DNA from 4 places in the Lactiplantibacillus sp. C232 genome. Region 2 is predicted to be linked to each of the others. Evidence: predicted binding sites of a transcription regulator. Region 2 holds the regulator's gene; each other region holds the start of a gene.
What was found. Region 2 encodes NrdR, which represses ribonucleotide reductase genes. Its sites were predicted from a motif close to ACACNATATATNGTGT; they were not measured.
Positions count from the first base shown of each region.

Region 1 (3,161 bases), on a different contig from region 2:
CAATTTTCTGGAGCAAATCTTGATAAACTAAGGCCGCTTTATTCACGGCAACCACCCCTTTGTTATCGTTTTCATTTATGAATATAGACTTGTTTAGACAAGTTGTCAATATTTAAGTAATAACCCAATTAAATTTGTAGATTATACCAGACAGATCAAGTCTAGACATGTCTAGAGTTCACAAAATTCGAGCTTATATTTCAGTATTCAATAACTGCTTCATAATAAGTGCCAACACCTATACAGTATTGGTTGAACTAGCAGGATAGTCCGCACCACAATAAAAAATCGACATTCGCAGAGCGCTAACAGCAATCTCCAACCAATGTCGATTCTATATCTGATGATTTCATTAATATTACTATTTTCGCAATAAATCTTTCGCTTTCATTGTTGCTACTTCTTTTTTCATTTTTCTCTTTCGGTTCACGAGTGCATCTATCCAGATACCATTCAGCACGGCTTCGCCAACTAACAATACGGTTACTATTGATAATAAAGAGACCTCTTTTGTAAAAACAATGTAAATAATAAAGCCTAAAAAGCCAGCTCCCGGAATTGCCCCAAACCACCTTGGTAAGTATCGATCTAACATATAGAGCACTGCAACGACCAACATACCAATCAGAATTCCTTTAAAATCACTCATGTTGTTCCTCCCTAAAGTCAGTAATAATCTGTTTTGCTACCTCTAACGATAATTTCTCATCGATTACCAATTTCATAACCTTCGTTTCAAACGTATTTGCACCGTTGTCCTCAATAAAGTTAATTTTTTGAATAATCGTGTTTAACCGCATTCGCACGGTTGGATAACTCACTTGATAAATCTTAGCGAGTTGTTTTAGAGAACCTGAGGCAATAACCAATTGTTTAACAAATTCCTGATCCTCACGTTCTAAATTCACAAACCAGTCCATAGCATCCCTCTTTTTTAATATTGTTTATTAAACTTTGACATTGTTTATTATAATGTCAATAAAAAAGCATATATTTGATAACTGATACAATCCGGAGCTATTCAAATAAAGACGAGTACTCTAATCCAAAAGAATTACAGTACTCGCCTTATTTAGAATATTAACGCTACTAGTCTCAGTAAATTTATTAGCTGACCTTTAGTGATTCAATCCAAATGCCTGATTATCACTAGCATCCGCGCTAGCTGCATCACTAGCTGCTTGTTCTTCGGCCATCAACCGAGCGCGTTCATGTTTGTTATACCAAGGTGAAACAGTGAAAGCCAAGACATCGTTCATCAGATAAACGGAACTATTAATGAACATTGCTAGTGTCGCCGAACCTTGACGGAACGAGATGAACCAGAGGACCATTTGTGCTAAACCAGAGGCAATCCACCAGAAATACTGGTTGTTGTAACGGAGGAAGCAAATAACGCCGGCCGTTAAACAAATCGCAAAACTAATGGCATCGACCCATGGCCGGGGATCATCAGTTAAGGCACCAATAAGATAGCCGGAGATGGCATAAACAACTAAAGTTGCGACAATTGCGACGATCCACGTCTTACCCGTAAACTTCCGAATCTTTGAAACCATGTTGACGTTCCAATTAGCACTTAATAGTACTGGAATATCAAGCGTTACGACGTAGGCTAATTGTTCCCCAATGCTTAAATAGTTCTTAGCTGAAAAACCAACTACGATGAAGCAAGCGGCGGAGATGACGCCTAATAATCCATTGACTGACTTAGCCGCATTAATGGCTAACACACAAAGAACACCCAAAGTGGTCCCAATAAATGTTAAAATAGACAATGCTGTAATTGGCGCACTTACTAACGTCATTACTTGACATCCTAGGCTAAAATAGAATAGATAGTAGTTCTGTTGTGGCCAACCTTTTAGTTGGTGTGATAAGAATTTAAAATAATTACTCAAAATCATGCTCCTCTTTCCGTTTTCATATGCGGTTGTAGGTGTCTAGTTGGCCAACCAGTCACGTCACACTACTACATGTAGTGTTTCCGTTTAAAACAACACAATATATTGTATCATTATCTTGGCCGATGAAAAGGGTAAAATTCCAAATTTATATTGAATTGTTTACAATTAATCCAACTGCGCCCCGGCAATTTGGTATTTTTGGCGTGCTGATTTTTTTATATTTTTTTGATTTCGGCCTACTGATAGCGTTATCAATATCAGGTCAAAACAATGCGTTTTGTCGCAATACAATGCTTGCAGTATACTGGAGAGGAACAAACTTTTAGCATCACAATATAATTAATTTTTTTTGGAGGAACCTCATGATTACGCTTAAATCAGATCGCGAAATCAAAGGGATGCAAGCTGCCGGTGACATCATGGTTGGCCTGTTTCACGCCCTTGAAGACTACATCAAGCCCGGAATTACGACTTGGGATGTTGACCACTTTGCCTACGAATACATCGTTGCACACGACGCTACTCCTGGCGAACTCAACTTTGAAGGTTATAAGTACTCAACTTGTGTCAGCGTCAATGACATGATTTGTCACGGCTGTCCTAGTAAAGATATCTTGGTCAAAGATGGAGACTTATTAAAAGTTGATACCGTTATTAACTACCATGGCTACCTTAGTGACTCTTGCCACGCCTTTGTTGCTGGTACACCATCACCCGAAGTTAAAAAACTCATGGAAGTGACCCATAAAGCGCTATACCTCGGTATTGACCAAGCCGTTGTTGGCAACCGAATTGGTGATATCGGCTGGGCTATTCAGAATTACGCTGAAAACGAAATGGGTTACGGCGTTGTACGCGAATACATTGGTCATGGTATTGGACCGACGATGCACGAAAAGCCTGATGTTCCACATTATGGCGAAGCTGGTCACGGCACCCGTCTAAAAGCTGGTATGACCATTACTATCGAACCAATGGTCAATATTGGTGACTGGCGTTCTGGCGAAACTGCCGATGACGGTTGGACTGTTCGCACTTTAGATGGCAGTCTTAGCTGCCAATACGAGCACACCCTTGTCGTTACCGATGACGGTCCTAAGATTTTATCATCATTCGATAATGATTTTGATGCTAAATACTTATGGAATAAGTAATATCATTTAAATTATAATCACGAACAATCCCACCCTAGTTTAGTCACTTGCTAATCAGGGTGGGATTGTTTTAGTTATTATCAACAGCACGTTCACTAGC
Region 1 covers NZ_JAMSKZ010000002.1:310,165-313,325, reverse strand. The annotation lists gene treR (trehalose operon repressor) at 1-46, opposite strand, end outside; gene MZO41_RS03765 (hypothetical protein) at 362-649, opposite strand; gene MZO41_RS03760 (DUF2089 family protein) at 642-920, opposite strand; gene pnuC (nicotinamide riboside transporter PnuC) at 1,119-1,907, opposite strand; gene map (type I methionyl aminopeptidase) at 2,270-3,061, shown strand.
Region 1: a site for NrdR is predicted at 2,000-2,015, ahead of pnuC (nicotinamide riboside transporter PnuC). Genes of this name have one in related genera too.

Region 2 (3,161 bases):
GCTGATACCCAGGTGCTTGAGTTGGCTCGTGCCGCGCAATTTTACGTTTCTCTTCACAAAATTCATATAATTTAGCCGCTGAACGTTCTAGCGCATCCGAAGATAATTCGTTTTGATGAGCAGCTAAAAACTGGCGAACATCTGGATCTTGGTACACAGCTGTCATTAACGCCTCATACCGATGATTCAAGTTTTTCCGATTCATTAACGTCCGGAGTGTTTCTGAGATATTCTCCATGTTTTAGTCCTCCTTTTCCGAATTTGTCTCAAGCTTTGCTAGTCGATCAGCAAGCTGTTTGCGTTGGGCAGCAGTAATTTGTTTACCGGTCTGAGCTGGTTGCTTACCACTCTCAGTCTGTTGCTGTTGTTGGGCCCACTTTGGCATAATCTCCTTACGCGTCGGTCGATTGTTCTTGCGCCGTGTTGGTGTTGATTTCGGCTGTTTACGTTGCTTCAAATACATCAAAGCCGCTTCCGGCGTCGTAATGCCGTGTTGTTGCCAATCATTGGCGACTGTTTCTAGCAAATTACGATTAAGGGCAGCTAACTCCCGATTTTGCAATAAGTAGTAGATCACCATGTTGATGACGGCATTGGGTAATACCCCCCGACCAATTAAATCATGAACTAGTCGGTTCTCACCGCTCGTCACAAAACCATGTTTCTCCTGCTTCAAAGCTGATAAAAAGTCATACGGCGCTGTCTGCTTAGCATACGTCACGAGTTGCTGCTCAGCCGTTGAGAGCTGTGCTGAAGCCTTGTTATCCTTAGTGGTCGTCGTTGCAACCGTTGCTTCCGTAGCGACCTGCTGACTCGAAACTGCGGGCCGTTCATAGCGCCGCGCAATCAATAATTTCAATTGATTTTCATCAAACTGACCCGTTGTTAAACTAGCCACTTCACTGATTAACTTAGCCATCTCAATCTCACTGATGCCGTAGACCCGACTTTCCGTAATGATCAGTTGCCGTGAACTCGCAACCTGTTTGAGATCAACATAGTTCTGCTTCAAAATTTGCCCCAACAGTTGCCAGTCAAAGTCATCGTCACTGAGCACGGGCGAGTGATCCTCGGCCGGTTCATTGGCCGCCAATTGGGCGCGCACCTTTTGCACTGAAAGAGGTGGCGTCGTAACTTTTTGACTATCAACGTGAAACACATCTAAGATATTTGCCGTCACGTCTTTGGCAGCCGTCAAGTCAATCGGCTGTGCTGCAAAATCGCCAGCAAGTTGTTGATAACGTAACTCACCGACCGTATCTAACAATAGGACACTCAATAGATCATCCGCAAAGAATTGTAACGCCAGTAATGGTGCTTGTAATTGATAAATGTACATGGCACCCAATTCATCTTGTTGATAATAGCTGCGCAACAAGCCAGTTGCTTCAAGTTTACGCCGAGCCGCTAACACCGTCGGCAAGTCCACATTTAGGATGCCCAGCAGTTCCGCGTGACTGCGTCGATTGCTCAGCTCATTCTCGCTACTCTGTAAGCTACGTAACGCCGCGTACAAGCTATATGCCAATGGCCCCATCAGTGGCAAGTATAATTCCGCCAATACAGCTTGTTGCGCCGCACTGAGCGCTGGTGCTTGCGGGACCACTAACCCAGTTTTGGGTGTTAAGGGTTCATCATTTGGCATGTTGTTCACCATTCTTTTTAACTAATCTTTTTTTCGTTTAGGTGCGTGGGTCGTCTTCGCTGACGGTTTTGCCAGTTTGACCTTATCACGCTCCATCATATCTTGGAGTTCATTCAAGAAGACGTGCATATCCTTGAATTGCCGGTAAACACTGGCAAAACGAATGTACGAAATTTCGTCAATATCTGCCAATTGCTCCATGACATACTCGCCGATAACTTGGCTTGAAATTTCATTTTCGCCCAGTGACCGGACCTTATTTTCAACATCATCAACGACGCCCGTCATGGTTTCCATGCTAACGGGTCGTTTCTCGGCCGAGCGAATAATTCCGCGCAAGACTTTTTCACGATTGAATTCTTCGCGGGCACCATTTTTCTTAATGACTAATAATGGCGTGGCTTCGACCCGTTCAAATGTTGTGAACCGGAACCCACAGTTTTCGCATTCCCGGCGCCGTCGAATCACGCGACCATCATCAGTTGGTCGACTGTCAACCACGCGGGAGCCATTATGATGACAATGTGGACATTGCATAGACTTCTCACCCCTTGTAACAACTAACAATCAGTTTTTCTTTATTTAGTAATAGTTTTCAGCCATTTTAACACGGCTGCTTTAGTTTTATCAATGTTGGCCCCGTTATCAATGACAACGTCAGCCCTTGCGACCTTCTGTGCAAGTGGCATTTGGCTGTCAATTCGTGCCTGAGCCGCCTGTTGCGATAAGTGGTTACGCGCCATCAACCGCTGCAATACTACGGCGGGTGATGCCGTCACAACCAACACTTGATCACAAACATGTTGCCAGCCACTTTCAAATAACAACGGCACATCTAAAATAATTGCGTCGGGCTGTTGCTGGTTTGCCGCGACAATCGCTTCGAACATCGCGTACTGAATCGGTAACCGTGTAATTGCGGTTAAGTCTTGTAAAGCTTGAGCATCGTTAAAAACCAACTGGCCAAGCCATGGCCGATTCAGTCGCCCGTCTGCCAGCACTGCTTGCTGACCAAAGTGCGCCACAATCTTTTGGGTCGTCGGTTGGCCTGGCCCTTCAACCTGCCACGCGATTTTATCCGCATCAACGATTGGTAACTTAGTTGCCAGCAGCTTAGAAACAGTCGACTTACCAGTGGCAATGCCACCAGTCAATCCAATCAACTTTGTCATCTTGATCACCTACAACCGTTGTTCTAACGGGCAAAAATGGGTCCCTCGCTGTGCCACTTTGATTTTCTCAATAATTGTGCCACACCGTTCGCAAGGTTCCCCTTCACGACCATAGACGTGTAAGTGATTTTGAAACTGACCGGCTTCACCAAATGCCGTTGAAAATGAATGAACAGTGGTGCCGTGACCTTTAATTGCCATCGCCATTTCATCAATAATGTTTTGGCGCAATGTTGCAATCTCATCAGTAGTTAGTGAATTAGCAGGCCGCATTGGATGAATCTTACTCATCCATAGCGTTTCGTCCGCGTAAATATTCCCAATGCCCGCAATCTTACTTTGAT
Region 2 covers NZ_JAMSKZ010000001.1:220,936-224,096, reverse strand. The annotation lists gene dnaI (primosomal protein DnaI) at 1-238, opposite strand, end outside; gene MZO41_RS01095 (replication initiation and membrane attachment family protein) at 242-1,645, opposite strand; gene nrdR (transcriptional regulator NrdR) at 1,667-2,182, opposite strand; gene coaE (dephospho-CoA kinase) at 2,224-2,817, opposite strand; gene mutM (bifunctional DNA-formamidopyrimidine glycosylase/DNA-(apurinic or apyrimidinic site) lyase) at 2,827-3,161, opposite strand, start outside.

Region 3 (3,161 bases), on a different contig from region 2:
TCGTTCGTTCGATACGGTACGCGAGTGCTTCATGACAAGTCGCCATCCGTTCCTCGAAGATTTCCCAGAACAACTGTTGGTCCCCATGTGCGGCTAACGCGATTCGTGGCAGGTTGACTGTCACCACGCCCAAATTCATCCGGCCCGAGTTTACCTCGACACCATTTTCATCACGCCAACCTTGTAAGAAGGACCGGCACCCCATCGGCGTCTTAAAACTCCCCGTTAATTCCTTGATCTTGTCATACATTAAAAGGTCGGGATACATCCGCTTGGTCGAACACTCAATCGCGAGCATTTTAATATCATAATTGGGATCATTCGGACTTAAATTTAACCCCCGCTTCATCGTGAAGATCAATTTAGGAAAAATCGCAGTTCGGTGCTCCTTACCGAGTCCCTTGATTCGAATCTGGAGAATCGCCTTTTGAATTTCTCGTTCAATCCAACTAGTTCCTAGACCAAAATTGACCGTGGTAAACGGCGTCTGGCCCTGTGACGAATATAACGTATTGATTTCATACTCAAGGGCTTGCATCGCGTCATAGATATCTTTTTTAGTTTTGGCTTTCGCATAAGCTTCCCGCTGATCGGCAGGGACCCACTTTTTCGCATCAGTCATATGTTTTTGATAGTTGATTGCCGCATAGGGAGCCAATAATTGGTCGACCCGGTTAGCGGAACAGCCACCATACTGTAATGAAGCCACGTTGGCAATGATCTGCGCCATTTGCGCTGTGGCCGTTTGAATCGACCGGGGTGAGGCAACTTCGGCGTTCCCAATCTTATACCCATTTTTGAACATGCCGTCAAAATCAATCAAGCAACAGTTCGTTTCAGGCGTGACTGGTGAATAATCGAGATCATGCCAATGGATATCGCCACGCAGATGCGCCTTAGCCACGACATCTGGTAGCATCTTCAAGCCCATGGCGCGACTTGCAGCACCGGCTTCTAAGTCGCGTTGCGTGTTAAAAATCGTACTATCCTTATTTGCATTTTCATGCACAACGCTGGCATCGCGCTCAAACAACTTTTCAATCCGTCCTTGAACATTAGTTGCTGCCGCAAACCGCTGCTGTTCAGCTTCAAAGTAATCCTGATATGCCTTAGCTGCCGCGGTCAGGCCTTGCGCATTCAAAATCTGCATCATGGTACTACGTAGCTCCCGAGTATCAATGTTGTCAGCATCTTGATACTGGGCAACAAGGGCCTGCTTGACGACCCGTACCTCGTCATCAGTCGCTAACAACCGTCGTAAGACAAAGTCAATTTTATACGGATGAAATTTCGTTTGTGCGCCACCCCGCTTTGTGACGGTCAGTGGCCGTAATTGGTCTAATATATCGTTAGTTGTCGTTGTTAGCATCTTAATTCCCCACTTTTCAAAGTCATTGATTGAATACAATTGATAGTGCGTTCTGTTTGAATCAATACTATATATAGTAGCTCATTTCCATTAACTTGCCCATTGCCAAAATTAACTGTCACCTTCAGTTGTGTACACCAAATCGCTTTAATCGTCCGGTTAGTGCGTCTTTGGAATATTTAAAAAATATTTTTTATACTGTTTTTTATCTAATATCAGAATATTTAATCAATCTCGTTAACTACCGAACCAACCTTGATACGGCTTGCTTTCAATATTTTTCACACGCCATAAACCGAATTTTAATTCGTTAAAAATTAAGCTGAACACAACCAAGTTGTTGTAAACTGATTAACTTATGACTATTTTGTTTAACTCATGCGGCGGATTCGCTATAATGAAATTAAGTCCTCATTGAGGGATGTGGACATTGGAGGAGAGAATAATTATGCAAAAAAGCAGGGGAATAATCGTTGGCTTGTTGTTGACAGGGCTACTGACAGGATGCCATTCTGCCACTGACACACAAACGCCCACCGTTCAACCAGCAACATCAAAAGTCAGCGCCGTTCGCTCAGTCACGACTCGGGATTTCTTAGGTCGCTGGGTCAGCGCTAGACCAGCAATGAGTCTGTACCTCAGTACCAATCATCAAGTTGCTTGGTTCCGACGCGGACATACGCCCATTCGTAGTCGCGCAACGTTAACGTTAAGTGATACACGTGCCACGTTCACAATCGATCACAATGTTGCAAAACTGACCCTCAACGACGCTAATCAAATGACCATGAATTATCAAGGGACTAATATCGCACTGATTAAAGATCCAAATTGGCAGCCTGAACACAACCAGGTTCCCACCACAACTAATGACGCCTTAAAGGCGGGCACCTTAACGCCAACATTTAAATTGTCGTACTAATTGAAGGCCACACCACATTTGCACGTTGACTTGTGTGAGTGTGGTGTGTTTTTTAGGGCCTGACAACTAGCGAACGGCTTGCTTCTGTCAACCGTGCTCTCTATAATTAAATTAATATGACTAATCAATGGAGGAACATCAAATGATTCGACCAATTGTGCATGATCCCGCCGCGCTTAGTGTCCCTGCTGACTTAGCAACCCCTGCAGACACTCAAGTCTTGACTGATTTACTGGATACCCTCGCCGCACACACCGATAATTGCGTTGGAATGGCCGCGAATATGATTGGGGTCAACAAACAAATTATTGTCGTGCAACTCGGTCCCTTTGCAATTGCAATGATCAATCCGAAGATCATTGATCATCACGGCACTTACGAGACTAAGGAAGGCTGCCTGTCCTTACCTGGTGAACGTCCGACTAGCCGCTATCACCAAATCACGGTGAAATATAAAGATCAACACTTTAAACCGCAACAACAACGATTCAACGACTTCACAGCACAAATTATTCAACACGAATTAGATCACTGTGCAGGGAAACTGATTTAATTGTGCCTACTTCTAACTGAGCGGGAATAAATATTCAGTTTGCTGAACTTGTTGACATTTATGAAAGATAGGACTGGTTTTATGACAACTTTAGCTTATAATGGCGAGACAGCAATTCCTGCACTCGCTCAGCAGCGTCGACACCAAGCTCATCACGCGCTCGGTACCGACATTGATTTGACCCTTTTTGGTAGTGATAGTGACCAGTACCTACAAGCTGCTTGCGATCTTATCGACCAATATGAAGACCGCTTGACTGTCAACCGGACTGTTTCTGAGGTCATGGCAATCAACCAGGCGGCGGGCCAACACCCCGT
Region 3 covers NZ_JAMSKZ010000009.1:116,653-119,813, forward strand. The annotation lists gene nrdD (anaerobic ribonucleoside-triphosphate reductase) at 1-1,369, opposite strand, end outside; gene MZO41_RS10120 (lipoprotein) at 1,818-2,291, shown strand; gene MZO41_RS10125 (peptide deformylase) at 2,434-2,844, shown strand; gene MZO41_RS10130 (FAD:protein FMN transferase) at 2,926-3,161, shown strand, end outside.
Region 3: a site for NrdR is predicted at 1,434-1,449, ahead of nrdD (anaerobic ribonucleoside-triphosphate reductase). Genes of this name have one in related genera too.

Region 4 (3,161 bases), on a different contig from region 2:
TGTTGCCCGACAATCTCATCAAAGCGTTGGGGACGCCAAACCCGATATAGTGCCCGATACATGCGATTCTTCCTTTCTTACATCAGTCATACTTTGGTTATCATTACTTATTATAAGCCATTGTTTAAACGTCCTGAACAGTTAGCTTCCTGGTTGTGCTGCTTCCACTAACGATCAGTGTCGGTTATGCAAATTAAGCATCTAAGCGCACTTGCCAACGAGTCGATGCCCAGGCCTTTAACCACCTTTGTTAGGCGTTTGGTTATTCCTTCAACAAGCAGTGGCTTTAACTATCAGCCTGAAAAGCATCACCCAAATAACGTATTACTACTATAATAATAGGTAAATAAAAATAAACCAACCTATCAGCACGTTCAAAACTAGCACTCAATATTTAATTTAAATAAAAAGCTCTCAACCGAATGGCTAAGAGCTGTTACATTTCATAAAAACAAAAGGCACAAGATGAAGCAAACTTAGTGCTGCTTCCTTCCGGACCTGACACGATTCGTAAATCCACCCTTGCCTTTTGGCCTTGCGGCAAATACTATAATACATGATTTGCGCCACAATTACCAGCCATCGGCTTAATTTTTTTCAGCAGCTTCACGTCGTGCTTTTTTAGCCGCCTTTTTCCGTTTACGAATCCCACGGAAGAAGTTTTCCAACATCTCGCCGGCCGGACGTGCCAAGATGCGTTCATGAACCGTTACTTGATGATTTAACCGGGTATCATCCATCACCTGATACAAACTACGAACGGCGCCAGCCTTGGGATCACGGGCACCAAAGTAGAGTTCAGGTAGCCGTGCATTAATAATAGCCCCACTACACATCAAACATGGTTCCAAGGTGACATATAGCTGACAATCGGCTAATCGCCAACTATGCAAATATTCGCAAGCTTCCTGAATCGCAATAATTTCCGCGTGCATCGTTGCATCCTGACCATGCTCCCGTAAATTGTGACCACGGCCAATAATTTCACCCTGGTGAACGATCACGGCCCCAATCGGCACTTCGCCAATTAAGTAGGCCATCCGCGCTTCATGTAATGCTTCTTGCATCCAGTCTTCCGCTGTTGGTTCCGTCACGACTATCCCTCCTTTACACTTTGTAGGATGTAATACCCTTTGTCCTTCTTAATCACCTGACAATTACCAAAGGTCGTTTGCATCAATTTCTTCGCAGATGGTGCGCCCTGCTTTTTCTGTAAAACGACGGTGAGTGTTCCACCAACGACTAGCCGTGAAACGGCCCCCGTTAACATCGCATCCACCACTGCCTTACCTGCGCGCACCGGTGGGTTGGTGACAATCGCCGCGTAATTAGTCGCGGTCACTTGTTGATAGACATCAGACGTAAAAATATTGGTATTCGTAATTTGGTTCAAAGCAACATTTTTACGCGCTAAGCTTAGCGCTAACTCGTTCACATCGACCATATCAACCGTTCGTTCGGGTGATTGATACGCGAGCGCCATCCCAATGGGACCATATCCGGTTCCCAAATCTAGCATTGGGCCCGCTGGCAAATCAGTTGGATCAAACGCTGCAAGTAGTGTTCGTGAGCCGTAATCCACGGTACGCTTGGAGAAGACACCGTTGTCCGTCGTAAATTTAAACGAGTGATTAAAAATTTCAAAATTCCATTGCTTTTCATCATGCACAATATCCGGATTGTGTGTATAATAATAGTTGGTCATATTTATTTTCCTCTAAATTTCTGGTCTATATCTATGATAACTGATTCAGCGAGTGAACCACAAATAATTTAAAAAACTTTTTAGTCGGTTAAAAGCTGACACTAGCACAACATCTAGGGCTTGTGATTTTTACCACACCCTAGATGTTGTGTTTTTTGATTGTTTTTTTCACCACATGTTGTATACTAAATTTATCAGAAAAACGAGTTAGGATGATGAAAAATGAAAAAAGTTACTGTATTTACTAAAAACAACTGCATGCAATGCAAGATGACTAAGAAGTTCCTCACGGCGCACAATATTGCCTTTGAAGAGAAGAACATCAATACGAATCCTGAATACGTCGATTACCTGAAGAATCAAGGTTTCCATGCTGTTCCGGTCGTTGAAATCAATGGCGAAGACAGCATTGCCGGCTTCCGTCCTGATGCTTTAAAACAATTAGCTGTTTAGTTTGTTCACGCTTTTTTGCGTGGTTACATAGCTGGTTTACCCTTTAAAATATGATAAACGACCCACAATCATCAACCTACTGATTGTGGGTCGTCGATTTTGCCAGCCACAATTATACTGATAGAAAGAGGATTCCTTATGACCTTAAAAGATTTAAAAGACGTCACGTATTACGACTTAAATAATGAGATCAATATTCCCGTTAACAATCAGATTCCGCTCAACAAGGATCAGGAGGCACTTGCCGCTTTCCTTGAACAAAATGTTGAACCGAACACGATGAAATTTGATAGTCTTAAGGCGCGCTTTGACTACCTACGTGAACACGACTATTTGGAAACCCCTGCCATTGATAAGTATGATTTTAGCTTTATCGAAAAACTTTACGATTACTTGCGGTCGCAAGACTTCCACTTCAAGACGTTTATGGCGGCTTACAAATTTTATGCCCAATACGCCTTAAAGACGGATGATGGCGACTATTACTTGGAAAACTTTATTGACCGTGTGGCAATGAACGCCCTCTACTTTGCTGATGGTAATGAAGACTTGGCGATGGACCTGGCCGACGAAATCGTTCACCAACGTTATCAACCAGCCACCCCCAGTTTTCTCAATGCTGGCCGGGCCCGGCGTGGTGAATTGATTTCTTGCTTCTTGATTCAATCGACCGATGATATGAACTCAATCGGCCGGACGATTAACTCCGCGTTACAACTTTCTCGGATCGGTGGCGGGGTCGGTATTAACCTCAGCAACTTACGGGGTGCCGGTGATCCAATCAAGCATATCGATGGCGCTGCTAGTGGGGTCGTACCCGTCATGAAATTATTAGAAGACAGTTTCTCCTACTCTAACCAATTAGGTCAACGTCAAGGTGCCGGGGTCGTTTACCTTAGTGTCTTTCATCCAGATATTATTGCCTTTCTTTCTGCTAAGAAGGAAAACGCCGACGAAAAGATTCGGCTCAAGACGCTTTCACTCGGTGTCACCGTACCCGACA
Region 4 covers NZ_JAMSKZ010000006.1:40,208-43,368, reverse strand. The annotation lists gene dnaX (DNA polymerase III subunit gamma/tau) at 1-62, opposite strand, end outside; RNA gene ffs (signal recognition particle sRNA small type) at 448-534, opposite strand; gene tadA (tRNA adenosine(34) deaminase TadA) at 588-1,094, opposite strand; gene MZO41_RS07410 (class I SAM-dependent methyltransferase) at 1,097-1,705, opposite strand; gene MZO41_RS07405 (redoxin NrdH) at 1,928-2,158, shown strand; gene nrdE (class 1b ribonucleoside-diphosphate reductase subunit alpha) at 2,297-3,161, shown strand, end outside.
Region 4: a site for NrdR is predicted at 1,842-1,857, ahead of MZO41_RS07405 (redoxin NrdH). Genes of this name have one in related genera too.